4 regions of the Shigella sp. SIG3 genome follow, and region 2 is predicted to be linked to each of the others. Evidence: predicted binding sites of a transcription regulator. Region 2 holds the regulator's gene; each other region holds the start of a gene.
The links. The regulator CRP, encoded in region 2, controls carbon source genes, mostly activating them, when cyclic AMP is high. The targets are predictions, from matches to a motif close to ATGTGANNNNNNTCACAT.

Region 1: the regulator CRP is predicted to act here: its motif matches at 2,726-2,743, upstream of bhsA (multiple stress resistance protein BhsA).
Region 3: the regulator CRP is predicted to act here: its motif matches at 2,004-2,021, upstream of deoC (deoxyribose-phosphate aldolase).
Region 4: the regulator CRP is predicted to act here: its motif matches at 1,723-1,740, upstream of aaeR (HTH-type transcriptional activator AaeR).

Annotation. Positions count from the first base shown of each region.
Region 1 covers NZ_JBQZXE010000004.1:28,962-36,740, forward strand. The annotation lists gene mfd (transcription-repair coupling factor) at 1-1,213, shown strand, start outside; partial or broken gene ldtC (L,D-transpeptidase LdtC) at 1,356-2,318, shown strand; gene bhsA (multiple stress resistance protein BhsA) at 2,401-2,658, opposite strand; gene comR (TetR family copper-responsive transcriptional repressor ComR) at 2,899-3,531, shown strand; gene ACUU1I_RS01965 (glycine zipper 2TM domain-containing protein) at 3,593-4,132, opposite strand; gene ndh (NADH-quinone dehydrogenase) at 4,359-5,663, opposite strand; gene ycfP (alpha/beta hydrolase YcfP) at 6,064-6,606, opposite strand; gene nagZ (beta-N-acetylhexosaminidase) at 6,629-7,654, opposite strand; gene thiK (thiamine kinase) at 7,665-7,779, opposite strand, start outside.
Region 2 covers NZ_JBQZXE010000003.1:26,671-34,449, forward strand. The annotation lists gene ACUU1I_RS01435 (ABC transporter ATP-binding protein) at 1-1,897, shown strand, start outside; gene ACUU1I_RS01440 (hydrolase) at 1,897-2,919, shown strand; gene ACUU1I_RS01445 (YheU family protein) at 2,913-3,131, shown strand; gene ACUU1I_RS01450 (phosphoribulokinase) at 3,185-4,054, shown strand; gene ACUU1I_RS01455 (OsmC family protein) at 4,109-4,513, opposite strand; gene crp (cAMP-activated global transcriptional regulator CRP) at 4,815-5,447, shown strand; gene ACUU1I_RS01465 (YccS/YhfK family putative transporter) at 5,498-7,588, shown strand; gene argD (bifunctional acetylornithine/succinyldiaminopimelate transaminase) at 7,655-7,779, opposite strand, start outside.
Region 3 covers NZ_JBQZXE010000013.1:40,050-47,828, forward strand. The annotation lists gene deoA (thymidine phosphorylase) at 1-968, opposite strand, end outside; gene deoC (deoxyribose-phosphate aldolase) at 1,095-1,874, opposite strand; gene ACUU1I_RS04825 (YjjI family glycine radical enzyme) at 2,132-3,673, shown strand; gene ACUU1I_RS04830 (YjjW family glycine radical enzyme activase) at 3,645-4,508, shown strand; gene ACUU1I_RS04835 (metal-dependent hydrolase) at 4,722-5,504, opposite strand; gene ACUU1I_RS04840 (patatin-like phospholipase family protein) at 5,501-6,574, opposite strand; gene ACUU1I_RS04845 (DUF1328 domain-containing protein) at 6,696-6,857, opposite strand; gene osmY (molecular chaperone OsmY) at 6,984-7,589, opposite strand.
Region 4 covers NZ_JBQZXE010000022.1:21,293-29,071, forward strand. The annotation lists gene tldD (metalloprotease TldD) at 1-648, shown strand, start outside; gene aaeR (HTH-type transcriptional activator AaeR) at 776-1,705, opposite strand; gene aaeX (p-hydroxybenzoic acid efflux pump operon protein AaeX) at 1,888-2,091, shown strand; gene aaeA (p-hydroxybenzoic acid efflux pump subunit AaeA) at 2,099-3,031, shown strand; gene aaeB (p-hydroxybenzoic acid efflux pump subunit AaeB) at 3,037-5,004, shown strand; gene ACUU1I_RS06770 (barstar family protein) at 5,096-5,368, shown strand; gene yhcN (peroxide/acid stress response protein YhcN) at 5,424-5,687, opposite strand; gene argR (transcriptional regulator ArgR) at 6,052-6,522, opposite strand; gene mdh (malate dehydrogenase) at 6,957-7,779, shown strand, end outside.

The DNA of each region.
Region 1 (7,779 bases), on a different contig from region 2:
GCGCGCGAACGTGGATATTCTGACGCTTACTGCAACGCCGATCCCACGTACGCTGAATATGGCAATGAGCGGAATGCGTGACCTGTCGATTATCGCCACGCCGCCCGCCCGTCGTCTGGCAGTTAAAACCTTTGTCCGTGAGTATGACAGCCTGGTGGTCCGGGAGGCGATCCTGCGTGAAATTTTGCGCGGAGGACAGGTTTATTATCTCTACAATGATGTGGAAAACATTCAGAAAGCCGCCGAACGGCTGGCAGAACTGGTGCCTGAAGCACGGATTGCCATCGGTCACGGGCAGATGCGCGAGCGCGAACTGGAACGGGTGATGAATGATTTCCATCATCAACGTTTCAACGTGCTGGTTTGTACCACCATTATCGAAACCGGGATCGACATCCCGACAGCCAACACCATTATCATTGAACGTGCGGATCACTTCGGTCTGGCGCAGCTGCACCAGTTACGCGGTCGCGTCGGACGTTCACATCATCAGGCATATGCATGGCTGCTGACGCCGCATCCAAAAGCGATGACTACCGATGCACAAAAACGTCTTGAAGCGATTGCCTCGCTGGAAGATCTCGGGGCAGGTTTTGCGCTGGCAACGCACGATCTGGAGATTCGCGGCGCGGGTGAACTGCTTGGCGAAGAACAAAGCGGCTCAATGGAAACCATCGGTTTCTCGCTGTATATGGAGTTGCTGGAAAACGCCGTCGATGCACTGAAAGCCGGACGCGAGCCGTCGCTGGAAGATCTCACCAGCCAGCAAACAGAAGTCGAGCTGCGGATGCCGTCGCTATTGCCAGATGATTTCATCCCTGACGTGAACACGCGTCTGTCGTTCTACAAACGTATTGCCAGCGCCAAAACGGAAAACGAACTGGAAGAGATCAAAGTCGAGCTTATCGATCGCTTCGGCCTGCTGCCAGATCCGGCGCGTACCCTGCTGGATATTGCCCGTCTGCGCCAGCAAGCGCAGAAACTGGGGATCAGGAAGCTGGAAGGTAATGAGAAAGGCGGGATGATCGAATTTGCCGAGAAGAATCACGTTAATCCGGCCTGGTTGATTGGTTTGCTGCAAAAACAGCCGCAGCATTACCGCCTTGATGGTCCGACGCGCCTGAAATTTATTCAGGATTTGAGTGAGCGGAAAACGCGTATCGAATGGGTACGCCAGTTTATGCGTGAACTGGAAGAGAACGCGATCGCTTAATGTAAATCGGGGGCGTTTCTGCGCCCCCATCTGCAACATTTACAAATTCTTTGCACTTTCCTGCACTATCCGACACTGTCACCATCCATAATTCAGGCTTATCTGTTTATTACAATAACCTTATATTTATTATGGATTTTTGGTGATGATCAAAACGCGTTTTTCTCGCTGGCTAACGTTTTTTACGTTCGCCGCTGCCGTGGCGCTGGCGCTACCGGCAAAAGCCAACACCTGGCCGCTGCCGCCAGCGAGCAGTCGTCTGGTTGGCGAAAACAAATTTCATGTGGTGGAAAATGACGGTGGTTCTCTGGAAGCCATCGCCAAAAAATATAACGTCGGCTTTCTCGCTCTGTTACAGGCTAACCCCGGCGTTGATCCTTACGTACCGCGCGCGGGCAGCGTGTTAACGATCCCGTTGCCAACCCTACTTCCAGACGCGCCGCGCGAAGGCATTGTGATCAACATTGCGGAGCTGCGTCTCTATTACTACCCGCCGGGTAAAAATTCGGTAACCGTGTATCCAATAGGTATTGGTCAGTTAGGTGGTGACACGCTGACACCGACAATGGTGACCACCGTTTCAGACAAACGTGCAAACCCAACCTGGACGCCAACGGCAAACATCCGCGCCCGTTATAAAGCACAGGGAATTGAGTTGCCTGCGGTAGTGCCGGCTGGACCGGATAACCCAATGGGCCATCATGCGATTCGTCTGGCGGCCTATGGCGGCGTTTATTTGCTTCACGGTACGAACGCCGATTTCGGCATTGGCATGCGGGTAAGTTCTGGCTGTATTCGTCTGCGGGATGACGATATCAAAACACTCTTTAGCTAGGTCACCCCAGGCACCAAAGTGAATATCATCAACACTCCGATAAAAGTCTCTGCCGAACCAAACGGTGCGCGTCTGGTTGAAGTACATCAGCCGCTGTCAGAGAAGATTGATGACGATCCGCAGCTGCTGCCAATTACGCTGAATAGCGCAATGCAATCATTTAAAGATGCAGCACAAACTGACGCTGAAGTGATGCAACATGTGATGGATGTCCGTTCCGGGATGCCGGTGGATGTCCGCCGTCATCAAGTGAGCCCACAAACTCTGTAAATCCTGGATAAAAAAAATCCCCGCGACACGGCATGTCGCGGGGAAAAAATCAGCAGTAGCAGGCATTAATGAGGGTTAATGCTTATTTATAAATTACTGCTGTTCCATGGAGGGTATTCGGACCGGTTACAGAAGTAATACGGAAAGATTTTGCGCCCATCTCATCCGCTTTTTGCGCCAGCTGCTCTTCCAGCGATCCCAGATTTGTCCCCGCGTTAGCACTGATAGTACCGACTTTTTGTTGGCCTTCTGGCGTTGACTGAACTTCGACAGCCGCAAAGTTGGCAAATGACATGGAGCTTAAAATCGCCGCAGCGATGAGGGTTTTTACGTTTTTCATAATAGTGGCCTTATGCAGATGAATGACGTCGCAAGAAATTACTTAACGATCGATAACTAAATGATAGATGTGATCTGGATCACATACAAGATATTTTTTATAACAATCATTAATTAATTTAAAAATCTTTAAATTTCAGTCAAATAGAAAGCAATTATTTTTATGGGATCTGGACTGGTGAACGGAGGTGATTATTTTTATAATAACCTTTCATTCACAGTCACCAGGTACAACGGCATCATGGCAACTGACTCAACACAATGTGTAAAAAAAAGCCGTGGCCGCCCAAAAGTGTTCGACAGGGATGCCGCGCTTGATAAGGCCATGAAATTGTTCTGGCAACACGGTTATGAAGCGACTTCTCTTGCGGACCTCGTCGAAGCGACCGGAGCCAAAGCGCCCACGCTATACGCGGAATTTACCAACAAAGAGGGGTTATTTCGTGCCGTTCTCGACCGCTATATCGATCGTTTTGCCGCTAAGCATGAAGCACAGCTGTTTTGTGAAGAGAAAAGCGTGGAGTCTGCGCTGGCTGACTATTTTGCTGCCATCGCCAACTGCTTTACCAGCAAAGACACCCCGGCAGGCTGCTTCATGATCAACAACTGCACCACCCTCTCCCCAGATTCAGGAGATATCGCCAATACGTTGAAATCACGCCATGCGATGCAAGAGCGCACTTTGCAGCAGTTTTTATGTCAACGACAAGCGCGCGGGGAAATCCCGACCCACTGTGACGTGACACATCTGGCAGAATTCCTTAATTGTATTATTCAGGGGATGTCGATCAGCGCACGCGAAGGTGCATCGCTGGAAAAACTGATGCAGATTGCCGGAACGACTTTGCGTTTATGGCCCGAACTGGTGAAATAAGTCGCAAAAAAAGCCCCTCAGCCTGAGCGAATGAGGGGCCAAATTGCAGAGTACAGCCTTGTTATACTTTGTTATTCAAAATCAGTTGCCCGTTACTATCTAGCGGGATCTGCGTACCCGGATCGCGGTCCATGCGGATTTTGCCCTGCTGATCGCCAATCTTATAGGTCACATCATAACCGAGCATTTTTTCTGACTTGTCATACACCGTTTTACAACGCTGTTGCGTAGTCGTGTAAGTATCGCTTTCCTGGAGAGAGCCCTGGATCTGGTTACCGGCATATCCACCACCCAGCGCCCCCACAACAGTGGCGACATCTTTACCGCGACCACCACCAAACTGATGCCCTATCACGCCACCAGCAACAGCGCCGAGCACCGACCCGGTAATGCGATTTTCATCCTGCACCGGTCGACGATGGGTCACTGTGACGTTGCGACACTCCTGACGCGGTGTTTTAACCGTTTCCTTGATTGGGGTTGCAGAAACAACCTGAGCGTATTGCGGGCCCCGTTCAAACACGTTCAGACTGGCCACTGCCGCTACGCCCAACGCAGCTGCGACACCAATCCCGATACCCGCCAACATTGATTTATTCACGGGAACACCTCCTTCTTTGCAGTTATGCCAATCATGCAAGCGAAGGAGAAAAGCAGCTATCAGACAGAAGATGAAAAGCGCGGGAATGACTGGAAATACTTAAGGATTCGGAGGAGTCTGAAGGAATGCCTGATGCGACGCTTAACGCGTCTTATCAGGCCTACCGCTCGTACCATTTGTCCAGGGCGGATAAGGCGTTTATGCCACATCAGCCAGTGTACGTCGATTAATGCAACTTCAAACGCGGACGGATAACGCGGTTAATACTCCCCACCAGCATCATTAATCCGGTTTTAAAGTAACCATGCAGCGCAATCTGATGCATTCGGTATAGCGAGATATATACAAAGCGCGCAATTCGTCCTTCAATCATCATTGAGCCGCGCGTCAGGTTACCCATCAGGCTACCAACGGTGGAGAAGTTCGACAGCGATACCAGCGAACCATGATCTTTATACTGATAATTTTTCAGCGGCTTACCGTTCATCTGCGCCAGAATGTTGTTCATTGCGCAAGTCGCCATCTGGTGTGCAGCCTGAGCACGCGGCGGAACAAAGCCCCCTTCCGGACGCGGGCATGACGCGCAGTCGCCAATAGCGTAAATGTCTGGATCGCGAGTGGTTTGCAGCGTCGGTTCCACCACCAGCTGGTTGATACGGTTAGTTTCAAGACCACCGATATCTTTCAGGAAGTCTGGCGCTTTGATCCCGGCTGCCCATACCATCAGATCAGCCTCAATATATTCGCCATCTTTAGTGTGCAGGCCGCCTTCATCAGCACTGGTGACCATGGTTTGCGTCAGCACGCGAACGCCAAGTTTCGTTAGCTCGTTGTGGGCCGCAGCAGAGATACGTGGCGGTAATGCAGGCAAAATACGTTCTCCCGCTTCTACCAGCGTTACGTTCAGGGCTTCGTTGGTCAGGCCTTTGTAACCGTAGCTGTGCAGTTGCTTGATCGCGTTGTGCAATTCAGCGGAGAGTTCTACACCCGTCGCGCCGCCGCCGACAATCGCAATGTTCACTTTGCCATTTGCGCCCAGGTTGGCAGAGTATTTCAGGAACAGATTCAGCATCTCCTGGTGGAAGCGACGCGCCTGGTGCGGGTTATCGAGGAAAATGCAGTTCTCTTTGACGCCTGGCGTATTGAAATCGTTAGAGGTGCTACCCAGCGCCATGACCAGGGTGTCATAGGCGATTTTACGTTCCGGAACCAACAGTTCACCTTTCTCGTCGCGTAGTTCTGCAATAGTGATTGTTTTCGCTTCACGATCAATATCAATGACGGAACCCAACTGGAACTGGAAACCATGATTGCGCGCATGGGCCAGATAGCTCAACGCATCGACGCCTTCATCAAGCGAGCCAGTCGCCACTTCGTGCAGCAGTGGTTTCCACAGGTGGCTGTGGTTACGATCGACCAGCGTAATTTTGGCTTTTTTCTTACGTCCCAGCTTATGCCCCAGCTGTGTTGCCATTTCCAGCCCACCAGCACCGCCGCCGACAATCACAATCTTTTTCAATGGCGTAGTCAACGTGACCCCCTTAAATTTATTAACCAATTGTTAATTAATGGTTATTAACATAGCTCTTAATTAACAACAGGTTACAGCAATGAAAATGTTCTTCGCTATTGAGAATAACATGAATGGTGCATTGGTCATACCAAAATTGATGTTAATCAAGTTTTGTTGCTTAAAAGATAGGCAACTTTACCGGGGGAGATCAAAAAATAGCGTTTATTATTTGAGCAAATTCGGAAGAGTAATATAGGGTGAAGCGTATATCGAGGGCGTTTGGTCGTCCTGATAAGATGCGCAGCATCGCATCAGGCATTGATGCTCGACTGTCGGATGCGGCGTGGACGCCTTATCCGACTTACAGAATTCGGAGCGCATCAGGTACCGGCAAGGTTACCTGATGCGACGAGGGCATTTACCCGAGGGTTTTGAACGCTTTAATGCGCTGTAAATGCGGGGAGATATTCTTGAATTTGTGCGTCTGCTCTTCGTCCCAGACAATCTCGTAATAATGATGCAACTCTTCAGATGTCCGCTGGCTGTTAAGTGCTTCATCATTACGCGACAAAATAACCAGACAACGATCGCGATTCTTCTCGCGGAAGTTGGTCACACACTTAGTGGCAATATCGGCATACTCTTCCGGGCGATCAATCTTGCCTTCCATGTTCTCATAAGGGAACAAATTAGGGTTGAAGATCACCTGGCGGATATCGCAAAGAAAACCAATCCGTTCCGCCCAGTATCCGCCCAGGCCAACGCCGCAAATTAGCGGACGCTCGTCAACGTTCAGTTGCAACATTTTGTCCACTTCTTTAAGCAGATGCTGCATATCATGTTTCGGATGCCGCGTACTGTAGCTTATCAAGCGTACATCCGGGTCAATAAACTGCAATTGTAAGACTTTCTCGTGGTTACCCGGACTGTTAGAGTCAAAACCGTGTAAATAGATAATCATCGCTTCCTCACATAAGCCAGGGTTAGTGACCTGCTTTCTCTTCCTGCCAGCGTTCATGTAACTGATTCAGACGGGTGCTGATCGCTTTCCAGCGAGCCGAGTCCATCAGTTCCTGTCGCGAAAATGAACCTTTATGATACAAACGTGTAACACGTTCTGCCTTGATCGGTGACAGATTATCTAACACGCTGACGGCCCCTTTACGATTATTGCAGACCAGGATCATATCGCAACCCGCATCCAGTGATGCCTGCCCGCGTTCGGCATAACTGCCCATAATCGCGGCACCTTCCATCGATAAATCGTCAGAGAAAATCACGCCGTCAAAACCCAGTTCCTGACGCAAAACGGTTTTCAGCCAGTAGGGAGAACCGCTCGCCGGACGCGGATCAACATCACTGTAGATCACATGCGCAGGCATAATGGCGTCGAGTTTATTTTCGCGGATTAAGGAACTGAAGACCGACATATCTTTAGCGCGAATCTCCGCTTGTGGACGTGGATCGCACGGTGTTTCTTTGTGTGAGTCTGCCGTTACTGCACCGTGTCCTGGGAAGTGTTTCCCGGTCGTTTTCATTCCGGCTTCATGCATACCATCAATAAACCGGCTGGCAATTGCCAGGGCTTTTTGTGGATCGGCATGATAAGAACGCTCGCCAATCGCCGCGCTGATATGCCCGACATCCAGCACTGGCGCAAAGCTGATATCAATATCCATAGCGATCATTTCGCTGGCCATCAGCCAACCCGCCTCTTGCGCCAGTTTGCCGCCCTCTTCCATTCCCAACAGCGCAGCAAAGGATTGTGCTGCCGGTAAGCGGGTAAAACCTTCGCGAAAACGCTGCACGCGTCCACCTTCCTGATCTACCGCCACCACCAGATGATTGCGCGATGCTGCGCGGATCTGGCGCACCAGTTCACGTAACTGGGCAGGATCATGATAGTTACGCGTAAAGAGAATCAGCCCTCCCACCAGCGGATGCGCCAGTATTTCACGCTCTTCCGCGTCCAGTTCGTAACCTTCGACATCCAACATTACTGGACCCACACTGCTCTCCTTATTGTTTTATTAATAGCTGCCGCCAGGTGTCATCGGCCAGCCTGATAAATTGTTGATCGCCGGTTTGTCGCCAGCGGTACTCAAACCACCCTCCTTTGAGCATCAGCAGCCAG
Region 2 (7,779 bases):
GTTACAAATTCGTCGCGGCGTGCGCGTCCTGCTGGATAATGCCACCGCCACCATCAACCCCGGGCAGAAAGTCGGCCTGGTGGGTAAAAACGGCTGTGGTAAATCTACCCTGCTGGCATTGCTGAAAAATGAAATCAGCGCCGACGGCGGCAGCTACACCTTTCCGGGAAGCTGGCAACTGGCGTGGGTGAATCAGGAAACGCCAGCGTTACCGCAAGCGGCGCTGGAATATGTCATTGACGGCGACCGTGAATATCGTCAACTGGAAGCGCAGCTGCACGACGCCAACGAACGTAACGACGGGCACGCCATTGCGACCATTCATAGCAAGCTGGATGCTATTGACGCATGGAGTATTCGCTCCCGTGCCGCCAGCCTGCTGCACGGCCTCGGTTTCAGCAATGAACAACTGGAGCGCCCGGTAAGTGATTTCTCCGGTGGCTGGCGTATGCGTCTTAACCTTGCCCAGGCGCTGATTTGCCGTTCAGACTTGCTGCTGCTCGACGAACCGACTAACCACCTCGATCTCGATGCCGTTATCTGGCTGGAAAAATGGTTGAAGAGCTATCAGGGCACGCTGATCCTGATCTCTCACGACCGCGACTTCCTCGATCCGATCGTTGATAAAATTATTCAGATCGAACAACAAAGCATGTTCGAGTACACCGGCAACTACAGTTCGTTTGAAGTACAGCGCGCCACCCGTCTGGCGCAGCAACAAGCGATGTACGAAAGCCAGCAGGAACGCGTGGCACATCTGCAAAGTTATATCGATCGTTTCCGTGCCAAAGCCACCAAAGCGAAGCAGGCCCAGAGCCGCATTAAGATGCTGGAACGTATGGAGCTGATTGCCCCCGCACACGTCGACAACCCGTTCCGCTTTAGCTTCCGCGCGCCGGAAAGCCTGCCAAATCCGTTACTGAAGATGGAAAAGGTCAGCGCAGGCTATGGCGATCGCATTATTCTCGACTCGATTAAATTGAATCTGGTCCCCGGCTCGCGCATTGGTCTGTTAGGCCGCAACGGCGCAGGTAAATCGACATTAATCAAACTGTTAGCCGGTGAACTTGCGCCAGTCAGCGGTGAAATTGGTCTGGCAAAAGGGATCAAGCTCGGCTACTTCGCCCAGCATCAACTTGAATACCTGCGCGCCGACGAATCACCTATTCAACATCTGGCACGTTTAGCGCCGCAGGAGCTGGAACAAAAACTGCGTGACTACCTCGGCGGCTTTGGTTTCCTGGGCGATAAAGTAACCGAAGAAACGCGCCGCTTCTCCGGTGGGGAAAAGGCCCGCCTGGTGCTGGCATTAATTGTCTGGCAGCGTCCGAATCTGCTGCTGCTCGACGAACCGACTAACCACCTTGACCTCGACATGCGTCAGGCAGTCACCGAAGCATTAATCGAGTTTGAAGGCGCGCTGGTTGTCGTTTCGCACGACCGTCATTTGCTGCGTTCCACCACTGACGATCTCTACCTGGTTCACGATCGTAAAGTCGAACCGTTCGACGGCGATCTGGAAGATTATCAACAGTGGTTGAGCGACGTACAAAAGCAGGAAAACCAGACCGACGAAGCGCCAAAAGAGAACGCGAACAGCGCCCAGGCACGTAAAGATCAGAAGCGTCGGGAAGCGGAGCTGCGTGCGCAAACCCAGCCGCTGCGTAAAGAGATTGCCCGTCTGGAAAAAGAGATGGAGAAGCTGAACGCGCAACTGGCGCAGGCGGAAGAGAAACTCGGCGACAGCGAACTGTATGACCAGAGCCGTAAAGCGGAGTTGACCGCCTGCCTGCAACAGCAAGCCAGCGCCAAATCCGGCCTGGAAGAGTGCGAAATGGCGTGGCTGGAAGCCCAGGAGCAGCTTGAGCAGATGCTGCTGGAAGGCCAAAGCAACTGATGGCGCAGATAACGACGACCGATGCCAATGAATTTAGCAGCAGTGCTGAATTCACCCCTATGCGCGGCTTTAGCAATTGTCATCTACAAACTATGCTGCCGCGTTTGTTTCGTCGTCAGGTGAAATTCACCCCGTACTGGCAGCGGCTGGAGTTGCCCGACGGCGATTTTGTCGATCTCGCGTGGAGTGAAGACCCCGCACAGGCGAAACATAAACCGCGTTTAGTGGTGTTTCACGGGCTGGAAGGCAGTCTCAATAGCCCTTACGCCCACGGTCTGGTTGAGGCGGCGCAAAAGCGCGGCTGGCTGGGCGTGGTGATGCATTTTCGCGGATGCAGCGGTGAACCAAACCGTATGCACCGCATTTACCATTCGGGCGAAACCGAAGACGCCAGTTGGTTTTTACGCTGGCTGCAACGCGAATTTGGTCATGCGCCAACGGCTGCCGTCGGCTATTCGCTCGGCGGTAATATGCTGGCCTGTTTGCTGGCAAAGGAAGGCAATGATCTCCCGGTTGATGCGGCGGTGATTGTCTCTGCGCCGTTTATGCTGGAAGCCTGTAGCTATCATATGGAAAAGGGCTTTTCCCGCGTTTATCAGCGTTACTTGCTGAACCTGTTAAAAGCCAATGCCGCGCGCAAGCTGGCAGCCTACCCCGGAACGCTGCCGATTAATCTCGCGCAGTTAAAATCGGTACGTCGCATCCGTGAATTTGACGATCTAATCACCGCCAGAATTCACGGCTACGCCGACGCTATCGACTATTATCGTCAGTGTAGCGCCATGCCGATGCTGAACCGGATCGCCAAACCGACGCTGATTATTCACGCCAAAGACGATCCGTTTATGGATCATCAGGTGATCCCAAAACCGGAAAGTCTCCCCTCGCAGGTGGAGTATCAACTGACTGAACATGGCGGTCATGTTGGCTTTATTGGCGGTACATTACTTCATCCGCAAATGTGGCTGGAGTCACGCATTCCTGACTGGTTAACAACGTATCTGGAGGCGAAATCATGTTGATTCCGTGGCAAGACCTCTCCCCCGAAACGCTGGAAAATTTAATTGAAAGCTTTGTGTTACGTGAAGGCACCGATTATGGTGAACATGAGCGTACACTTGAACAGAAAGTCGCCGACGTCAAACGCCAGCTACAGTGCGGAGAAGCGGTGCTGGTATGGTCGGAACTGCACGAAACGGTCAATATTATGCCGCGCAGTCAGTTTCGCGAATAACCTGCAACCGTCGGCGGACGAGATAATAGTGATAGCTAAGTCATGGAGTTACTATGTCTGCCAAACATCCGGTCATTGCGGTAACAGGATCCAGCGGCGCGGGGACCACCACCACCAGCCTCGCGTTTCGTAAAATATTCGCGCAGTTAAATCTGCATGCAGCTGAGGTGGAAGGCGACAGTTTTCACCGTTACACCCGCCCGGAAATGGACATGGCGATCCGCAAAGCGCGCGACGCCGGGCGGCATATCAGCTACTTCGGCCCCGAAGCGAACGACTTCGGCCTGCTGGAACAAACCTTCATTGAATACGGTCAGAGCGGCAAAGGGAAATCTCGCAAATATCTGCATACCTACGACGAAGCCGTACCCTGGAATCAGGTACCGGGAACATTCACCCCCTGGCAACCTTTACCAGAACCCACTGATGTACTGTTTTATGAAGGTTTACACGGCGGCGTAGTCACGCCACAGCATAACGTTGCGCAGCATGTGGACTTACTGGTCGGCGTAGTGCCTATCGTTAACCTTGAGTGGATTCAAAAACTGATCCGCGACACCAGCGAGCGCGGGCACTCACGAGAAGCAGTGATGGACTCGGTAGTGCGTTCAATGGAAGACTATATCAACTACATCACACCGCAGTTTTCCCGCACCCATCTTAACTTCCAGCGCGTTCCCACCGTCGACACTTCAAACCCGTTCGCGGCAAAAGGTATCCCGTCGCTGGATGAAAGCTTTGTGGTGATCCATTTTCGTAATCTGGAAGGGATCGATTTCCCTTGGCTGCTGGCGATGTTGCAAGGCTCATTCATTTCCCACATCAATACGTTAGTGGTACCTGGCGGCAAAATGGGGCTGGCAATGGAATTAATTATGCTGCTGCTGGTGCAACGATTGATGGAAGGAAAGAAAATCGAGTAACTTTGCTATTATGCCGGATAAAATACTATCCGGCTTCACAACGGGATAGTTAAGTCACGCGGCAACCACTTCATACGAGTGAGTAATATTCACCGCTTTTTCCAGCATCAACGCCACTGAACAATATTTCTCGGCAGAGAGATCAACCGCACGCGCAACCGCTGCGTCTTTCAGGTCGCGACCGGTGACGATAAAATGCAGATTAATGTGCGTAAACAGGCGTGGTGCCTCTTCGCGGCGTTCAGAGGTCAATTTTACTTCACAATCGACCACATCCTGACGCCCTTTTTGCAGGATCGAAACCACATCGATGGCACTGCAACCACCCGCCGCCATCAACACCATTTCCATCGGACTTGGTGCTTTATCGCCTGAGTTGCCGTCCATTAAAATCTGGTGACCAGAGGCGGATTCGCCCAGAAAAGTTAACCCTTCGACCCACTTCACTCGCGCTTGCATTTTTGCTACTCCACTGCGTCAATTTTCCTGACAGAGTACGCGTACTAACCAAATCGCGCAACGGAAGGCGACCTGGGTCATGCTGAAGCGAGACACCAGGAGACACAAAGCGAAAGCTATGCTAAAACAGTCAGGATGCTACAGTAATACATTGATGTACTGCATGTATGCAAAGGACGTCACATTACCGTGCAGTACAGTTGATAGCCCCTTCCCAGGTAGCGGGAAGCATATTTCGGCAATCCAGAGACAGCGGCGTTATCTGGCTCTGGAGAAAGCTTATAACAGAGGATAACCGCGCATGGTGCTTGGCAAACCGCAAACAGACCCGACTCTCGAATGGTTCTTGTCTCATTGCCACATTCATAAGTACCCATCCAAGAGCACGCTTATTCACCAGGGTGAAAAAGCGGAAACGCTGTACTACATCGTTAAAGGCTCTGTGGCAGTGCTGATCAAAGACGAAGAGGGTAAAGAAATGATCCTCTCCTATCTGAATCAGGGTGATTTTATTGGCGAACTGGGCCTGTTTGAAGAGGGCCAGGAACGTAGCGCATGGGTACGTGCGAAAACCGCCTGTGAAGTGGCTGAAATTTCGTACAAAAAATTTCGCCAATTGATTCAGGTAAACCCGGACATTCTGATGCGTCTGTCTGCACAGATGGCGCGTCGTCTGCAAGTCACTTCAGAGAAAGTGGGCAACCTGGCGTTCCTCGACGTGACGGGCCGCATTGCACAGACTCTGCTGAACCTGGCAAAACAACCAGATGCTATGACTCACCCGGACGGTATGCAAATCAAAATTACCCGTCAGGAAATCGGTCAGATTGTCGGCTGTTCTCGTGAAACCGTGGGACGCATTCTGAAGATGCTGGAAGATCAGAACCTGATCTCCGCACACGGTAAAACCATCGTCGTTTACGGCACTCGTTAATCCCGTCGGAGTGGCGCGTTACCTGGTAGCGCGCCATTTTGTTTCCCCCGATGTGGCGCAGACTGATTTATCACCCCGATATCAACTATGCACTTCGACAAACGCTGGTGCTATGTTTGCCCGTGGCCGTTGGGTTAATGCTTGGCGAATTACGATTCGGTCTGCTCTTCTCCCTCGTTCCTGCCTGTTGCAATATTGCGGGCCTTGATACGCCTCATAAACGTTTTTTCAAACACTTAATCATTGGTGCGTCGCTGTTTGCCACCTGTAGCTTACTGACACAGCTGCTACTGGTAAAAGATGTTCCCCTGCCCTTTTTGCTGACCGGATTAACGCTGGTACTTGGCGTCACTGCTGAGCTGGGGCCATTGCACGCAAAATTGCTTCCTGCATCGCTGCTCGCCGCCATTTTTACCCTCAGTCTGGCGGGATACATGCCGGTCTGGGAACCATTGCTCATCTATGCGTTGGGCACTCTCTGGTACGGATTGTTTAACTGGTTTTGGTTCTGGATCTGGCGCGAACAACCGCTGCGCGAGTCACTAAGTCTGCTGTACCGTGAACTGGCAGATTATTGTGAAGCCAAATACAGCCTGCTTACCCAGCACACCGATCCTGAAAAAGCGCTGCCACCGCTGCTGGTGCGCCAGCAAAAAGCGGTCGATTTAATTACTCAGTGCTATCAGCAAATGCATATGCTTTCCGCGCAAAACAATACCGATTACAAGCGGATGCTGCGTATTTTCCAGGAGGCGCTGGATTTGCAGGAACATATTTCGGTCAGTTTGCATCAGCCGGAAGAGGTGCAAAAACTGGTCGAGCGTAGCCATGCGGAAGAAGTTATCCGCTGGAATGCGCAAACCGTCGCCGCTCGCCTGCGCGTGCTGGCTGATGACATTCTTTACCATCGCCTGCCAACGCGTTTTACGATGGAAAAGCAAATTGGCGCACTGGAAAAAATCGCCCGCCAGCATCCGGATAATCCGGTTGGGCAATTCTGCTACTGGCATTTCAGCCGCATCGCCCGCGTGCTGCGCACCCAAAAACCGCTCTATGCCCGTGACTTACTGGCCGATAAACAGCGGCGAATGCCGTTGCTTCCGGCACTGAAAAGTTATCTGTCACTAAAGTCTCCGGCGCTACGCAATGCCGGACGACTCAGTGTGATGTTAAGCGTTGCCAGCCTGATGGGCACCGTGCTGCATCTGCCGAAGTCGTACTGGATCCTGATGACGGTATTGCTGGTGACACAAAATGGCTATGGCGCAACCCGTCTGAGGATTGTGAATCGCTCCGTGGGAACCGTGGTCGGGTTAATCATTGCGGGCGTAGCGCTGCACTTTAAAATTCCCGAAGGTTACACCCTGACGTTGATGCTGATTACCACCCTCGCCAGCTACCTGATATTGCGCAAAAACTACGGCTGGGCAACGGTCGGTTTTACTATTACCGCAGTGTATACCCTGCAACTGTTGTGGCTGAACGGTGAGCAGTACATCCTTCCACGTCTTATCGATACCATTATTGGTTGTTTGATTGCTTTCGGTGGTACCGTCTGGCTGTGGCCGCAGTGGCAGAGCGGGTTATTGCGTAAAAACGCCCATGATGCTTTAGAAGCCTATCAGGAAGCGATTCGCTTGATTCTGAGCGAGGACCCGCAACCAACGCCACTGGCCTGGCAGAGAATGCGGGTAAATCAGGCGCATAACACTCTGTATAACTCATTGAATCAGGCGATGCAGGAACCGGCATTCAACAGCCATTATCTGGCAGATATGAAACTGTGGGTAACGCACAGCCAGTTTATTGTTGAGCATATTAATGCCATGACCACGCTGGCGCGGGAACACCGGGCATTGCCACCTGAACTGGCACAAGAGTATTTACAGTCTTGTGAAATCGCCATTCAGCGTTGTCAGCAGCGACTGGAGTATGACGAACCGGGTAGTTCTGGCGATGCCAATATCATGGATGCGCCGGAGATGCAGCCGCACGAAGGCGCGGCAGGTACGCTGGAGCAGCATTTACAGCGGGTTATTGGCCATCTGAACACCATGCACACCATTTCGTCGATGGCATGGCGTCAGCGACCGCATCACGGGATTTGGCTGAGTCGCAAGTTGCGGGATTCGAAGGCGTAATACAGGCTAAACCATCGGATAAGGCATTCACGCCGCATCCGACATATTTTGCCTGATGCGTCTTATTTACGCCCCAACCACCTTCGCCACCGCGTGGGCGAAACGTTGCATCCCCTCATCGATATCCGCATCTTCCACCACCAGCGACGGTGCTAAACGCATCACATCCGGTCCGGCATTCAGCACCATTA
Region 3 (7,779 bases), on a different contig from region 2:
GGGCCTTTTTGTGCCGCTACCATACGACCAAAGACTTCTGCCGCTTTACCGTTGTCCAGCACCGCCTGCAATTTCGCGCGCGCTTCGGCGTCATCTTTCGCCAGTTTGCCGGAGATCAGCATCTCCACGCACAGCACCATCGTGACATCAAACAGACGCGGGTTACGATACTCACCCGTCAGGAACTGCACCGCTTCACGAACTTCAACCGCGTTACCTGCACTGGAGGCCAGTACCTGATTCATGTCGGTGAGCAGCGCGGTGGTGCGCACGCCAGCGCCGTTAGCCACGCCAACAATCGCTTCGGCAAGGGCTTCAGAGAGTTCGTAGGTCGGCATAAACGCGCCGCTACCCACTTTCACGTCCATCACCAGCGCGTCCAGACCTTCCGCCAGTTTCTTCGCCAGGATCGAGGCAGTGATCAGCGGGATGGAGTCCACGGTTGCGGTAATATCACGGGTCGCGTAGAAACGTTTATCAGCCGGAGCCAGTGAACTGGTCTGACCGATAATCGCCACGCCGACGTCTTTAATAATTTCGCGGAAACGGTTGTCATCCGGGAAAATGTCGAAGCCAGGGATGGATTCCAGTTTGTCGAGCGTACCGCCAGTATGACCGAGGCCGCGACCGGAGATCATCGGAATATAGCCGCCGCAGGCTGCGACCATCGGCCCCAACATCAGCGAAGTGACATCGCCGACGCCGCCGGTCGAGTGTTTATCAACAATCGGGCCATCCAGATGCAGGCTTTTCCAGTCGAGAACGGTTCCTGAATCTCGCATCGCCATGGTCAGCGAGACACGCTCAGGCATTGTCATATCGTGGAAGAAAATGGTCATCGCGAGGGCGGCAATCTGCCCTTCGGAAATAGTGTTGTCGCGAATACCGTTGATAAAGAAACGAATTTCTTCATCGCTCAGCGCATGACCATCACGTTTTTTACGAATAATTTCTTGTGCGAGAAACAAGGTAACCTCCCGAGGAAAAGAGTATGAGGCGGCTTTTGCCGGATGCGTCTACGCCTTATCCGGCCTACGGGTAGATACGTCTCGTAGGCCTGATAAGCGCAGCGCATCAGGCGTAAAGCATCTTACTTAGTAGCTGCTGGCGCTCTTACCGTCGCCGTGGCCCAGCGCTTTCAGCAGGCTTGCCAGCAGGCTGGAAGCACCAAAGCGGTAGTGACGCGCATCAGCCCAGTCAGCACCGAACAGTTCATCTGCGATGGCGAGATATTTCTGCGCATCTTCCGCAGTACGCACGCCGCCCGCCGGTTTGAAACCAACGGTTTTTTCTACGCCCATATCACGGATCACTTCCATCATGATGCGAGCGCTTTCCGGCGTCGCGTTCACAGCCACTTTACCGGTAGAGGTTTTGATGAAGTCCGCACCCGCTTTGATGGAGATTTCAGACGCTTTACGGATCAGCGCTTCGTCTTTCAGTTCGCCGGTTTCGATGATCACTTTCAGCAGTACATTCGCTGCCGCGCAAGCCTCTTTACAGGCTTTCACCAGGTCAAAACCAACCTGCTCGTCACCCGCCATCAGCGCGCGGTACGGGAATACCACGTCAACTTCATCAGCACCGTAGGCGATTGCCGCACGGGTTTCTGCCAGCGCGATTTCGATGTCGTCGTTACCGTGTGGGAAGTTGGTTACCGTAGCGATACGGATTTCCGGGGTGCCCTGCTCTTTCAGAGTTTTGCGAGCAATCGGGATAAAACGAGGATAGATACAGATAGCGGCGGTATTGCCGACCGGAGTTTTGGCCTGATGACACAGAGCAATTACTTTCTCGTCGGTGTCGTCGTCATTCAGGGTGGTCAGGTCCATCAATTTCAGTGCACGCAGGCTGCTTGCTTTCAGATCAGTCATTTCATTCTCCTGGCTTGTCGCCAATAAAATTCACCTTGCGAGTTTGTTAGTATTCTAACATCTACTCCGCAACACACTTCGATACACATCACAATTAAGGAAATCTACTTACAAGTTTGCATCACTGTAATGCGATCTGGTTCAAATAATTCACTTTCAAATGAATGCGTCAGTGGTGGCAAACGCATCAGGATCAAAGTGAACATCACGAAACTTCTTACAATGGCGCATCACCTTCGGCATAAAAGGAAAAGAAGATGCCCACTTCTCATGAAAATGCACTGCAACAACGTTGCCAGCAAATTGTCACCAGCCCAGTGCTTAGCCCGGAGCAGAAGCGCCATTTTCTGGCACTGGAAGCAGAAAACAATCTGCCTTACCCACAGCTTCCTGCCGAAGCCCGCCGCGCGCTGGATGAAGGTGTAATCTGCGATATGTTTGAAGGTCATGCGCCGTACAAACCGCGCTATGTCTTACCCGATTACGCTCGTTTTCTGGCGAACGGTTCCGAATGGCTGGAGCTGGAAGGCGCGAAAGATCTTGATGACGCACTCTCTCTGCTGACCATTCTTTACCACCACGTACCGTCGGTCACATCGATGCCGGTCTACCTGGGGCAACTGGATGCGTTGTTGCAACCGTATGTTAGAATTCTAACACAAAACGAGATCGATGTTCGAATAAAACGTTTCTGGCGTTACCTCGACAGAACCCTGCCAGATGCCTTTATGCACGCCAATATCGGCCCGTCTGATTCGCCCATTACCCGCGCGATCTTACGTGCAGACGCGCAGGTTTCACCGAACCTGACCTTTATCTACGATCCTGAAATCACCCCTGATGACCTGCTGCTGGAAGTGGCGAAGAACATCTGTGAATGTAGCAAACCGCACATCGCCAACGGTCCGGTGCATGATAAAATTTTCACAAAAGGGGGCTACGGGATTGTGAGCTGTTACAACTCACTGCCGCTGGCGGGTGGTGGCAGCACGCTGGTACGCCTTAACCTGAAAGCCATTGCCGAGCGCAGCGAATCGCTGGATGACTTCTTTACGCGCACTCTACCGCACTACTGCCAGCAGCAGATCGCCATCATCGATACGCGGTGTGAATTCCTCTATCAACAATCACACTTCTTTGAGAATAGCTTCCTGGTGAAAGAAGGGCTGATTAACCCTGAACGTTTTGTGCCAATGTTTGGCATGTATGGGCTGGCGGAAGCGGTTAACTTGCTGTGTGAGAAAGAAGGGATTGCCGCGCGCTACGGTAAAGAAGCCGCCGCAAATGAAGTGGGTTATCGCATCAGCGCGCAACTGGCGGAGTTTGTCGCCAATACCCCCGTGAAATATGGCTGGCAAAAACGCGCCATGTTACACGCACAGTCGGGGATCAGTTCCGATATCGGCACCACGCCGGGCGCGCGTTTGCCGTATGGCGATGAGCCAGATCCGATCACCCATCTGCAAACTGTCGCCCCGCATCATGCTTATTATTATTCCGGCATCAGCGACATTCTGACGCTCGACGAAACCATCAAACGTAACCCGCAGGCACTGGTACAGCTTTGCCTCGGTGCCTTTAAAGCCGGAATGCGTGAATTTACCGCCAATGTCAGCGGTAACGATCTGGTTCGCGTTACCGGTTATATGGTGCGTTTGTCGGATTTAGAAAAATATCGCGCCGAAGGTTCACGCACCAACACCACCTGGCTGGGCGAAGAAGCCGCACGCAACACTCGTATTCTGGAACGCCAGCCGCGCGTGATAAGCCATGAACAGCAGATGCGCTTTAGTCAGTAAGATTATCCCCTTCTCCTGCGTTGACGGGCCAGGCAGTCGTCTGGCTCTGTTTTTGCAGGGCTGCAATCTGCGCTGCAAAAACTGTCACAATCCGTGGACGATGGGACGTTGCAATGACTGTGGGGAGTGCGTGCCACAGTGTCCGCATCAGGCGTTGCAGATTGTTGACGGCAAAGTGGTGTGGAACGCTGTGGTCTGCGAGCAATGTGATACCTGCCTGAAGATGTGTCCGCAACATGCCACACCAATGGCGCAATCCATGAGCGTGGACGAAGTGCTTAGCCATGTGCGCAAAGCGGTGCTGTTTATTGAAGGGATAACGGTAAGCGGCGGCGAAGTCACGACCCAACTGCCGTTTGTAGTGGCGCTGTTTACTGCTATCAAAAACGATCCGCAACTGCGCCATCTCACCTGTCTGGTGGACAGTAACGGTATGTTGAGCGAAACCGGCTGGGAAAAATTACTCCCGGTGTGTGACGGCGCAATGCTCGATCTCAAAGCATGGGGTAGCGAATGTCATCAACAATTAACCGGACGCGATAATCAACAGATTAAGCGCAGCATCTATTTGCTGGCAGAGCGCGGCAAGCTGGCGGAACTGCGTTTGCTGATGATCCCAGGCCAGGTGGATTATTTGCAACACATCGAAGAACTGGCGGCGTTTATCAAGGGACTTGGAGATGTTCCGGTTCGCCTGAACGCGTTTCATGCCCACGGCGTGTATGGCGAGGCGCAAAGCTGGGCGAGCGCCACGCCGGAAGACGTTGAGCCGTTGGCTGATGCATTAAAGGTGCGCGGGGTGAGCCGGTTGATATTTCCGGCGCTCTATTTGTGACATGCCGGATACGGCCTACGGTTCGGCACAGACTTGTAGGCCTGATAAGACGCGTCAAGCGTCGCATCAGGCATTGTGCGCCAACTGCCGGATGCGGCGTGAACGCCTTATCCGGCCTACGGTTCGGCACAAACCTGTAGGCCTGATAAGACGCGTTAAGCGTCGCATCAGGCATTATGCGCCGACTGCCGGATGCTGCCTACGAAGGGCAAACTACCCACGAACGTTAAACACCGCATACGTGTTATTAAGCAACACTTCGGCAATCTCATCCGCGGGTTCCGGGCGTAACTCGCAAAGCACGGCAAACACACGGGCAGCCTGTTCCGGGCGGTTAGGCTGCCCCTGAAAACCGTTGAGCGGCATATCCGGCGCATCGGTTTCCAGCAACAACGATGCCAGCGGTAATTTTGCGATGACATCGCGGGTTTTACTGGCGCGTGGATAGGTGATAGTACCGCCTACGCCGATTTTGTAGCCCAGCTGTACAAACCGTTCAGCCTGTTGCTGGCTGCCAGAAAATCCGTGGACAACACCAGCACGCGGCAAATCGTGGCGTTTAAGATGCATCGCCAGTTTGTCGTGCGTGCGCCGTGAATGCAGGATCACCGGCAGATCGTAGCGTTTCGCCAGTTTCAGTTGTTCGTCGAGTAACCACTGCTGCCTCTCAAATTGCGGATCGTCGCCGAAGAGATCCAGACCGATCTCCCCCACCGCCACCACCTTCGCCGGACGCCTTTCCAGCGCCTGCTGTAGCTGCTCAAGAGACACATCGCTATGTTTTTCCAACATACCAGGATGCAAGCCCAATGCGGCATACAGCGGTTGATAATTTTCCGCTAACGCCTGCACGCGGGCAAAATTTTCCGCCTCTGTCGCCGGAACAATGATCTTGCCTACGCCCGCTTGTGCCGCGCGTTGCAGGCTGGCCTCTTCATCGCCAATAAAAGGCGGGAAATCAAAATGGCAGTGAGTGTCGATAAAACGGCAAATCAAGCCAGATCCTCATTGTTAAATGTCGGGTCGTTCGCCTGCGGAGCGTCGCTCACTTCGGCAACCAGCGTATCGTTGGCGACTGGCGCAGGCGGAATGACAATCGATTCCGGCGTCACCACTGGCACCAGATGGCGGGTAAGCGGCGCTTTTTCAGTTAATAGCTTGCCAACCGTGGCGAGGAAATAACGACCGCATAAACGCCCAAGTTTATAGTCTTCACGCAGCGCCGGAATCCGACTGCCAAGCGCGATACTATGTAATGGCTTCGGCGGATAAATTTCGGATATCCGCAGCTTGCCCGGTGGTTTCTCAATAAATTGCTGAATGTCACGATAGCTGGTTTCATGATGCTGCACCAGATTGACCAGCGGCTGCAGGCTACTGTCACCCAGCCAGCGTTCCATGCGTTTGAACCACTGCGGCGTGTAGTACATTTGTGACGGCACAGTGCGGATGACGACCAACGTTTTAGCGCCCTGCCTTGCCGCCTCTTTAACCGGAATCGCATCACTGATCCCGCCATCCAGGTAGTTAATGCCTTCCAGCGACACTCCGCTACGATAAAAGCCAGGTATCGCACTGGAGGCGCGAATCACATCCAGCCAGTTTTGTTTGGTTGGTAAAAAGTAATTCGGCGCGTAGTCATCCTGACGACAGGCGCACATATAAAACGATTTGCCGCTGTCAAACAACCGCGCGGCGGTATCCATTTGCAACGGCATCTGGCTTGCGGTGGCCTCCACCAGCCAGTCGAGATCGATAAGATTTCCTCCACGGACAAAGCGCAATGGATCAAAAAATTCGCGTTTTGTGGTATAGCGCATGATGACTTTGCGCGCGTAACCGGGCTGATTGCAGATAAACGCCGAGAGGTTCTGCGCCCCGGCAGATGTGCCGAGATAAAGATCGAAAGGATTAAACTGCGCGCGCATAAACTCATCCAGCACGCCAGCCGTGAAAATTCCACGCTGTCCGCCGCCTTCGCACACCAGAGCTATTCGTCCAGGCTGGAACGGCCTTAGCGACAACGGCGCAATATTACCAAGCGTTACAGGTATTCTCTGCCCCACTTCTGCCTTCCTGTTTTTGTTGTGAAAGAAAGACAAAGTAACGCAATTTATTATTCGCTAAAACCGCAAAAGCCAGTCCGCTGGACTGGCTTTGGATAAAATTTTCTTAATGGTCTGAAATCTAGGGTCGTTTTCGGCCCATGAACAAACTCACTAGGAACAGAATAATCCCGACGACAAAGACAATTTTAGCTGCGCCTGCAGCGGTACCGGCCAGACCACCAAACCCAAGTGCGGCGGCGATTAACGCGATAACCAGAAATATGATGCCCCAACGAAACATAAGCGTCTCCTTTACCATAGTTAATGTCACCGCTTGATATGAGCGTGAAAATCACTCAATGCGATATTTTTAGTGTGGTGCACATCGCGCCTCCCGACAAAGTTCGGGAGGACGAATTACGACGAATTACTTAGTTTTCAGATCATTTTTAACGCTTTTCACACCATCTACCGCTTTGGCGATACTTTCAGCACGGTCACTTTGTGCCTGAGAATCTACGGTACCGGAGAGCTGAACCACGCCATCGGTGGTTTCAACTTTCACTTTACGTGAAGGGACGATATCGTCCGCCAGCAGTTTGGCTTTGATTTCACTGGTGGTGGCGGTGTCACCCGCGTAGTCCTTCACCGAGCCTTCTTTAGCGTCGCGAACGTGCAGTTTGTCGCTGACAGAGGTCACGCCTTCAACGCCTTTCGCCACTTTCACTGCCTCTTCGGCCTGGGCCTGACTTTCAACGAAACCGCTCAGGGTCACGACTTTTTGATCGGTTTTGACAGAGATATCGGTGCTCTTGATGTTGTCATGATCCACCAGCGCCGCCTTCACTTTCGCGGTGATGGCGCTGTCATCCATGAAATTACCGACTTTATTCATAGAGCTATCGACTTTTTGCCCTGCGCTTTCATTGGTAGTCTGCGCGTTGTTTTCCGCGTAGGCAGAGCCGGTCGCGACGGCAGAGGTCAACATTACAGCCAGCAGAGTTTTCGAAATCTTCAGTCTTGTCATAGTCATCGATTTATTCCTGTATGTTTGCTCGTAATTTGAGCCTAGCAACACGAGGTTGCATTGCTGAATAGGGAGAGACTTCACCCTCTACAGAAGTCAATGGTCGCCATCACAAAAGCGATGGGTGATGAATAACGACCATTACAGTCTCTGAATCAGTTATTAATATCGGTAGAATGACAATCGACGGCTTTAG
Region 4 (7,779 bases), on a different contig from region 2:
CACGGTCTGGAAGGCGACTTCAACCGCCGTGGCACTTCAGTATTTAGTGGACAGGTCGGGGAGCTGGTGGCTTCAGAACTGTGTACCGTGGTTGATGACGGCACGATGGTCGATCGCCGTGGTTCGGTGGCGATTGATGACGAAGGTACGCCAGGCCAGTACAACGTGCTGATTGAGAACGGCATTCTGAAAGGCTACATGCAGGATAAACTCAACGCGCGTTTGATGGGGATGACGCCGACTGGCAACGGTCGCCGTGAATCCTACGCCCATCTGCCCATGCCGCGTATGACCAACACCTATATGCTGCCGGGTAAATCGACCCCGCAAGAAATTATTGAATCCGTTGAGTACGGTATCTATGCACCGAACTTTGGTGGCGGTCAGGTGGATATCACCTCCGGCAAATTCGTTTTCTCCACTTCAGAAGCATATCTGATTGAAAACGGTAAAGTAACGAAGCCGGTGAAAGGCGCAACGTTGATTGGTTCCGGTATCGAAACCATGCAGCAGATTTCGATGGTTGGCAACGACCTGAAACTGGATAACGGCGTGGGTGTCTGCGGTAAAGAAGGGCAAAGTTTGCCGGTTGGCGTGGGCCAGCCAACGTTGAAAGTCGATAACCTGACTGTTGGCGGTACTGCGTAATAATTTCATTATTTTCAGAAGGATAATTAATCTTTCTACGTGCACGAACGGTCCCCTCGCTCCTCTGGGGTTAGGGTGAGGGGAACCCGTTGGCACAGGTTTGTAGAACGTAACAGTACAATATGAATTACTTCTCTTTCCCGCGCCCGTGCATCTCCTGAAACAATTTACCGACCTCAACAAAATAATCCGTCAGCGAGTTGATCACGACCTGTACCTTCAGCGGCAGCTTATCTTTTTCGGTATATAACGCATAAACCGGGCGTGGATCTGACTGATAACGCGGCAGCAGGATCTCCAGCTCCCCACGATTGATCTCGTTGATCACCCACATCAGCGGCACGTAGGCGATCCCGGCACCCGCCGTTAGCCAGCGCACCAGCGTCATCGGATCATTAGTCACAAATCTCCCTTGCGGGATCAGGCGAGTCGAGATCCCTTCCGGTGCAATCAGTTCAAATTCATTGTCGGGCCGCACGCTGTATTCAAGCCATGAATGGCTACTTAAATCGGCGGGTTTTTCCGGTATGCCGTATTGTGTGAGATAGCTTTTCGCGGCGCACACCACCATTGGCATCGCGCCAAGACGGCGGGAAAACAGGCTGGAATCCTGCAACGCGCCGACGCGGATCACCACATCCAGACCGTCGGCAATCAGGTCGGGGGCTGGAATTCCGGTAACCAGATTGGCGCTCAAACCTGGGTATTCTTTCAGCATTTTGGCTGTCAGCCCGGCGAGAACATTTTGTGCCATAGTTGAAGAACAGCCAATGCGTAGCGTCCCGATGGGGGTGTTATTGAAGGCATACAGTTGCTCATGAACATCCTGCACTTCATGAAGCATACGACGGCAGCCCTGGTAGTAAATTCTACCGGCTTCGGTCAGGCCAATGCTGCGTGTGCTACGGTTTAACAGCTTTACCTGCAACTCATCTTCCAGTTTTGACACCGTCTGACTGATGGACGAAACGCTCATCTGTAGCTGTCTGGCGGCGGCGGTAAAAGAGCCAAATTCAACTACTTTGGCAAACACCGACATGCGTTTTAGTCGTTCCATTATTCACTCTGACTTAAAAGTGATTTAGATCACATAATATAGATAACAGCATAACAGTTACGCTAATATATTAAATATCAATCTACAGCAATGTTGCTCTCGCCCGGCTTTCCATGCCCTTCTCTGCGGCGACAGATGCTGAAAATAATAACGCCTGCTCTCTCTATACAACCAAGGTCAACATGAGTCTGTTTCCCGTTATCGTGGTGTTTGGGCTGTCCTTCCCACCGATATTTTTTGAATTGCTTTTATCACTGGCGATTTTCTGGCTGGTGCGCCGGGTACTTGTGCCAACAGGTATCTACGACTTTGTCTGGCATCCGGCGTTGTTCAACACCGCGCTCTATTGCTGCTTGTTTTATTTGATATCGCGACTGTTCGTTTGAGGTTGAAGTGAAAACACTAATAAGAAAATTCTCCCGTACGGCCATCACGGTCGTATTAGTCATTCTGGCCTTCATCGCAATTTTTAATGCCTGGGTCTATTACACCGAATCCCCCTGGACGCGTGACGCGCGCTTTAGCGCTGACGTCGTTGCGATCGCGCCGGACGTTTCTGGACTCATTACCCAGGTGAATGTTCATGATAACCAGCTGGTGAAAAAAGGACAGATACTGTTCACCATCGACCAGCCGCGCTATCAAAAGGCGCTTGAGGAAGCGCAAGCCGATGTTGCTTATTATCAGGTACTGGCACAGGAGAAACGCCAGGAGGCCGGACGTCGTAACCGTCTCGGTGTGCAGGCGATGTCTCGCGAAGAGATCGACCAGGCTAACAACGTACTACAAACGGTTCTGCATCAGTTAGCGAAAGCGCAGGCGACCCGCGATCTGGCAAAACTGGATCTTGAACGCACGGTGATCCGAGCGCCAGCAGATGGCTGGGTGACCAACCTCAACGTCTATACCGGTGAGTTTATTACTCGAGGATCAACGGCGGTTGCGCTGGTGAAACAGAACTCCTTCTATGTACTGGCCTATATGGAAGAAACTAAGCTGGAAGGGGTGCGTCCGGGGTATCGTGCAGAGATCACGCCGCTTGGCAGTAACAAAGTGCTGAAAGGGACTGTTGATAGTGTTGCCGCTGGGGTCACCAACGCCAGCAGCACGCGTGACGACAAAGGGATGGCGACCATCGACTCTAACCTTGAATGGGTGCGTTTGGCGCAACGTGTTCCGGTTCGTATTCGTCTCGACAACCAGCAAGAGAACATCTGGCCTGCGGGCACCACTGCTACAGTGGTGGTCACTGGCAAACAAGATCGCGACGAAAGCCAGGATTCGTTCTTCCGTAAAATGGCCCATCGCCTGCGTGAGTTTGGTTAATCACGATGGGTATTTTCTCCATTGCTAACCAACATATTCGCTTTGCGGTAAAACTGGCGACCGCCATTGTACTGGCGCTGTTTGTTGGCTTTCACTTCCAGCTGGAAACGCCACGCTGGGCGGTACTGACAGCGGCGATTGTTGCCGCCGGTCCGGCCTTTGCTGCGGGAGGTGAACCGTATTCTGGCGCTATTCGCTATCGTGGCTTTTTGCGCATCATCGGCACATTTATTGGCTGTATTGCCGGACTGGTGATCATCATTGCGATGATCCGCGCACCATTATTGATGATTCTGGTGTGCTGTATCTGGGCCGGTTTTTGTACCTGGATATCCTCGCTGGTACGAATAGAAAACTCGTACGCGTGGGGGCTGGCCGGTTATACCGCGCTGATCATTGTGATCACCATTCAGCCGGAACCATTGCTTACGCCGCAGTTTGCCGTCGAACGTTGTAGCGAGATCGTTATCGGTATTGTGTGTGCGATTATGGCGGATTTGCTCTTTTCTCCGCGATCGATCAAACAAGAAGTAGATCGAGAGCTGGAAAGTTTGCTGGTCGCGCAATATCAATTAATGCAACTCTGTATCAAGCATGGCGATGGTGAAGTTGTCGATAAAGCCTGGGGCGACCTGGTGCGACGCACCACGGCACTACAAGGCATGCGCAGCAACCTGAATATGGAATCTTCCCGCTGGGCGCGGGCCAATCGACGTTTAAAAGCGATCAATACGCTATCGCTGACGCTGATTACCCAATCCTGCGAAACTTATCTTATTCAGAATACGCGCCCGGAATTGATCACTGATACTTTCCGCGAATTTTTTGACACGCCGGTAGAAACCGCGCAGGACGTCCACAAGCAGCTCAAACGCCTGCGGAGAGTTATCGCCTGGACCGGGGAACGGGAAACGCCTGTCACCATTTATAGCTGGGTCGCGGCGGCAACGCGTTATCAGCTTCTCAAGCGCGGCGTTATCAGTAACACAAAAATCAACGCCACCGAAGAAGAGATCCTGCAAGGCGAACCGGAAGTAAAAGTAGAGTCAGCCGAACGTCATCATGCAATGGTTAACTTCTGGCGAACCACACTTTCCTGCATTCTGGGCACGCTTTTCTGGCTGTGGACGGGCTGGACTTCCGGCAGTGGTGCAATGGTGATGATTGCGGTCGTGACGTCACTGGCAATGCGTTTGCCGAATCCACGCATGGTGGCGATCGACTTTATCTATGGGACGCTGGCCGCGCTGCCGTTAGGGCTGCTCTACTTTTTGGTGATTATCCCTAATACCCAACAGAGCATGTTGCTGCTGTGTATTAGCCTGGCAGTGCTGGGATTCTTCCTCGGTATAGAAGTACAGAAACGGCGACTGGGCTCGATGGGGGCACTGGCCAGCACCATAAATATTATCGTGCTGGATAACCCGATGACTTTCCATTTCAGTCAGTTTCTCGACAGCGCATTAGGGCAAATCGTCGGCTGTGTGCTCGCGTTCACCGTTATTTTGCTGGTGCGGGATAAATCGCGCGACAGGACTGGACGTGTACTGCTTAATCAGTTTGTTTCTGCCGCTGTTTCCGCGATGACTACCAATGTGGCACGTCGTAAAGAGAACCACCTCCCGGCACTTTATCAGCAGCTGTTTTTGCTGATGAATAAGTTCCCAGGGGATTTGCCGAAATTTCGCCTGGCGCTGACGATGATTATCGCGCACCAGCGCCTGCGTGATGCGCCGATCCCGGTTAACGAGGATTTATCGGCGTTTCACCGACAAATGCGCCGCACAGCAGACCATGTGATATCTGCCCGTAGCGATGATAAACGTCGTCGGTACTTTGGCCAGTTGCTGGAAGAACTGGAAATCTACCAGGAAAAGCTACGCATCTGGCAAGCGCCACCGCAGGTGACGGAACCGGTTCATCGGCTGGCGGGGATGCTCCATAAGTATCAACATGCGTTGACCGATAGTTAAGTCAAAACCGACGCCAAAAGCGTCGGTTTTTTCATGGCTATACTTAGCGATGCACGGCAGAACTCGCCGCGAAACGTGACGGTGGCAACAGATGAATATTTATGCCTTTGATTTTAATGAGATTGAGAGTCAGGAGGATTTTTATCGTGACTTTAGCCAAACCCTTGGTCTGGCTAAAGATAAGGTACGCGATCTTGACTCACTATGGGATGTGTTAATGAACGATGTCCTGCCGCTACCACTTGAGATTGAATTTGTTCATCTGGGAGAGAAAACGCGTCGCCGTTTTGGCGCGTTAATATTGCTGTTTGATGAGGCAGAGGAAGAGCTGGAAGGGCATTTGCGTTTTAATGTTCGTCATTAGCGCAAAAAAAAGCCCCCGAACCGGGGGCAATATCGTCGGACAAAACGATGAGGGTTTATTTGTACAGTTCAGCCGTAGCGTGCCAGGTGTCACCGCTACGAGCTTCAGTAATCTGGTAGGCCGTTGCGCCTTTCTCTTCCGCTTTTTTGTTCAGCATTTCACGTATATCCATTGGCGAAGACGCCACACCACTTACGGATACGGTCCCGATTGCTTCACGATTTTGTGCTTGTGCAGCATCAATGGAGTCGGCAGCGAATGCACCGAAAGAGAGAACAGAAAGTACGCTTAATGCAGCTACAGTGGTTTTGATTTTCATGATTTTTACCTCGACATAATCTTTTAGCTGGGCCTTTGTTTCGTGACCCATATCACAAAATCAAGCATACACTAATTATTGAACTAATTAATACCACGCTAACTGTTTCAGTTGATACTAAGTGTTAAAAATGTGAATTTTAATAACAAAAAAGTATAAAAAACACGGTTATTTATTATTAATTATAGTATTTTCAATTAGATAATGAATTTTGCATAATGTGCTTTTTTTACCGTATGTATTCATTTTGTGAATGATGTGTCGCGGTAAAACGCACTATTCGTTAAATGTATCGCAGGAGAAAGAAGGGGAATGAGAGGGATAAGCAACATTTTCCCCGCCGCCAGAAGCGACGGGGCAGAGATTAAAGCTCCTGGTCGAACAGCTCTAAAATCGCTTCGTACAGGTCTTTGACGGTGAAACCGTTAGCAGGGGTGGTAAAGATGGTGTCATCGCCAGCGATGGTGCCCAGAATACCTTCTGCTTTGCCCAGTGAGTCCAGCAGGCGAGCAATTAACTGCGCCGCGCCAGGGCTGGTATGAATCACGACAACTGCATCGTTGTAGTCGATATCCAGCACCAGATTCTTCAATGGACTGGAGGTGGTTGGTACACCCAGTTCAGCTGGCAGGCAGTAAACCATTTCCATTTTGGCATTGCGTGTACGTACAGCACCAAACTTGGTCAACATCCGCGAGACTTTAGACTGATTAATATTGTCAAAGCCTTGCTCCTGCAACGCGGCGACGATTTCGCCCTGGGAGCTAAATTTCTCTTCTTTAAGTAATGCTTTAAATGCTTTAACTAGTTCTTCTTGCTTAGCCGAGCTTCGCATAAGTCACCCGATATGGTGGTTGATACAACATTATTGTGCATACAGATGAATTTTTATGCAAACAGTCAGCCCTGAAGAAGGCTGAAATAATGTTATGAAAGAGCGGGATTTTATCAAATTTCGTTATTGAGAAACATGCCTGCGTCACGGCATGCAAATTCTGTTTAAAAGTAAATTAATTGTTATCAAATTGATGTTGTTTTGGCTGAACGGTAGGGTATATTGTCACCACCTGTTGGAATGTTGCGCTAATGCATAAGCGACTGTTAATTACGTAAGTTAGGTTCCTGATTACGGCAATTAAATGCATAAACGCTAAACTTGCGTGACTACACATTCTTGAGATGTGGTCATTGTAAACGGCAATTTTGTGGATTAAGGTCGCGGCAGCGGAGCAACATATCTTAGTTTATCAATATAATAAGGAGTTTAGGATGAAAGTCGCAGTCCTCGGCGCTGCTGGCGGTATTGGCCAGGCGCTTGCACTACTGTTAAAAACCCAACTGCCTTCAGGTTCAGAACTCTCTCTGTATGATATCGCTCCAGTGACTCCCGGTGTGGCCGTCGATCTGAGCCATATCCCTACTGCTGTGAAAATCAAAGGTTTTTCTGGTGAAGATGCGACTCCGGCGCTGGAAGGCGCAGATGTCGTTCTTATCTCTGCAGGCGTAGCGCGTAAACCGGGTATGGATCGTTCCGACCTGTTTAACGTTAACGCCGGCATCGTGAAAAACCTGGTACAGCAAGTTGCGAAAAACTGCCCGAAAGCGTGCATTGGTATTATCACTAACCCGGTTAACACCACAGTTGCAATTGCTGCTGAAGTGCTGAAAAAAGCCGGTGTTTATGACAAAAACAAACTGTTCGGCGTTACCACGCTGGATATCATTCGTTCCAACACCTTTGTTGCGGAACTGAAAGGCAAACAGCCAGGCGAAGTTGAAGTGCCGGTTATTGGCGGTCACTCTGGTGTTACCATTCTGCCGCTGCTGTCACAGGTTCCTGGCGTTAGTTTTACCGAGCAGGAAGTGGCTGATCTGACCAAACGTATCCAGAACGCGGGTACTGAGGTGGTTGAAGCGAAAGCCGGTGGCGGGTCTGCAACCCTGTCTATGGGCCAGGCAGCTGCACGTTTTGGTCTGTCTCTGGTTCGTGCACTGCAGGGCGAACAAGGCGTTGTCGAATGTGCCTACGTTGAAGGCGACGGTCAGTACGCCCGTTTCTTCTCTCAACCGCTGCTGCTGGGTAAAAACGGCG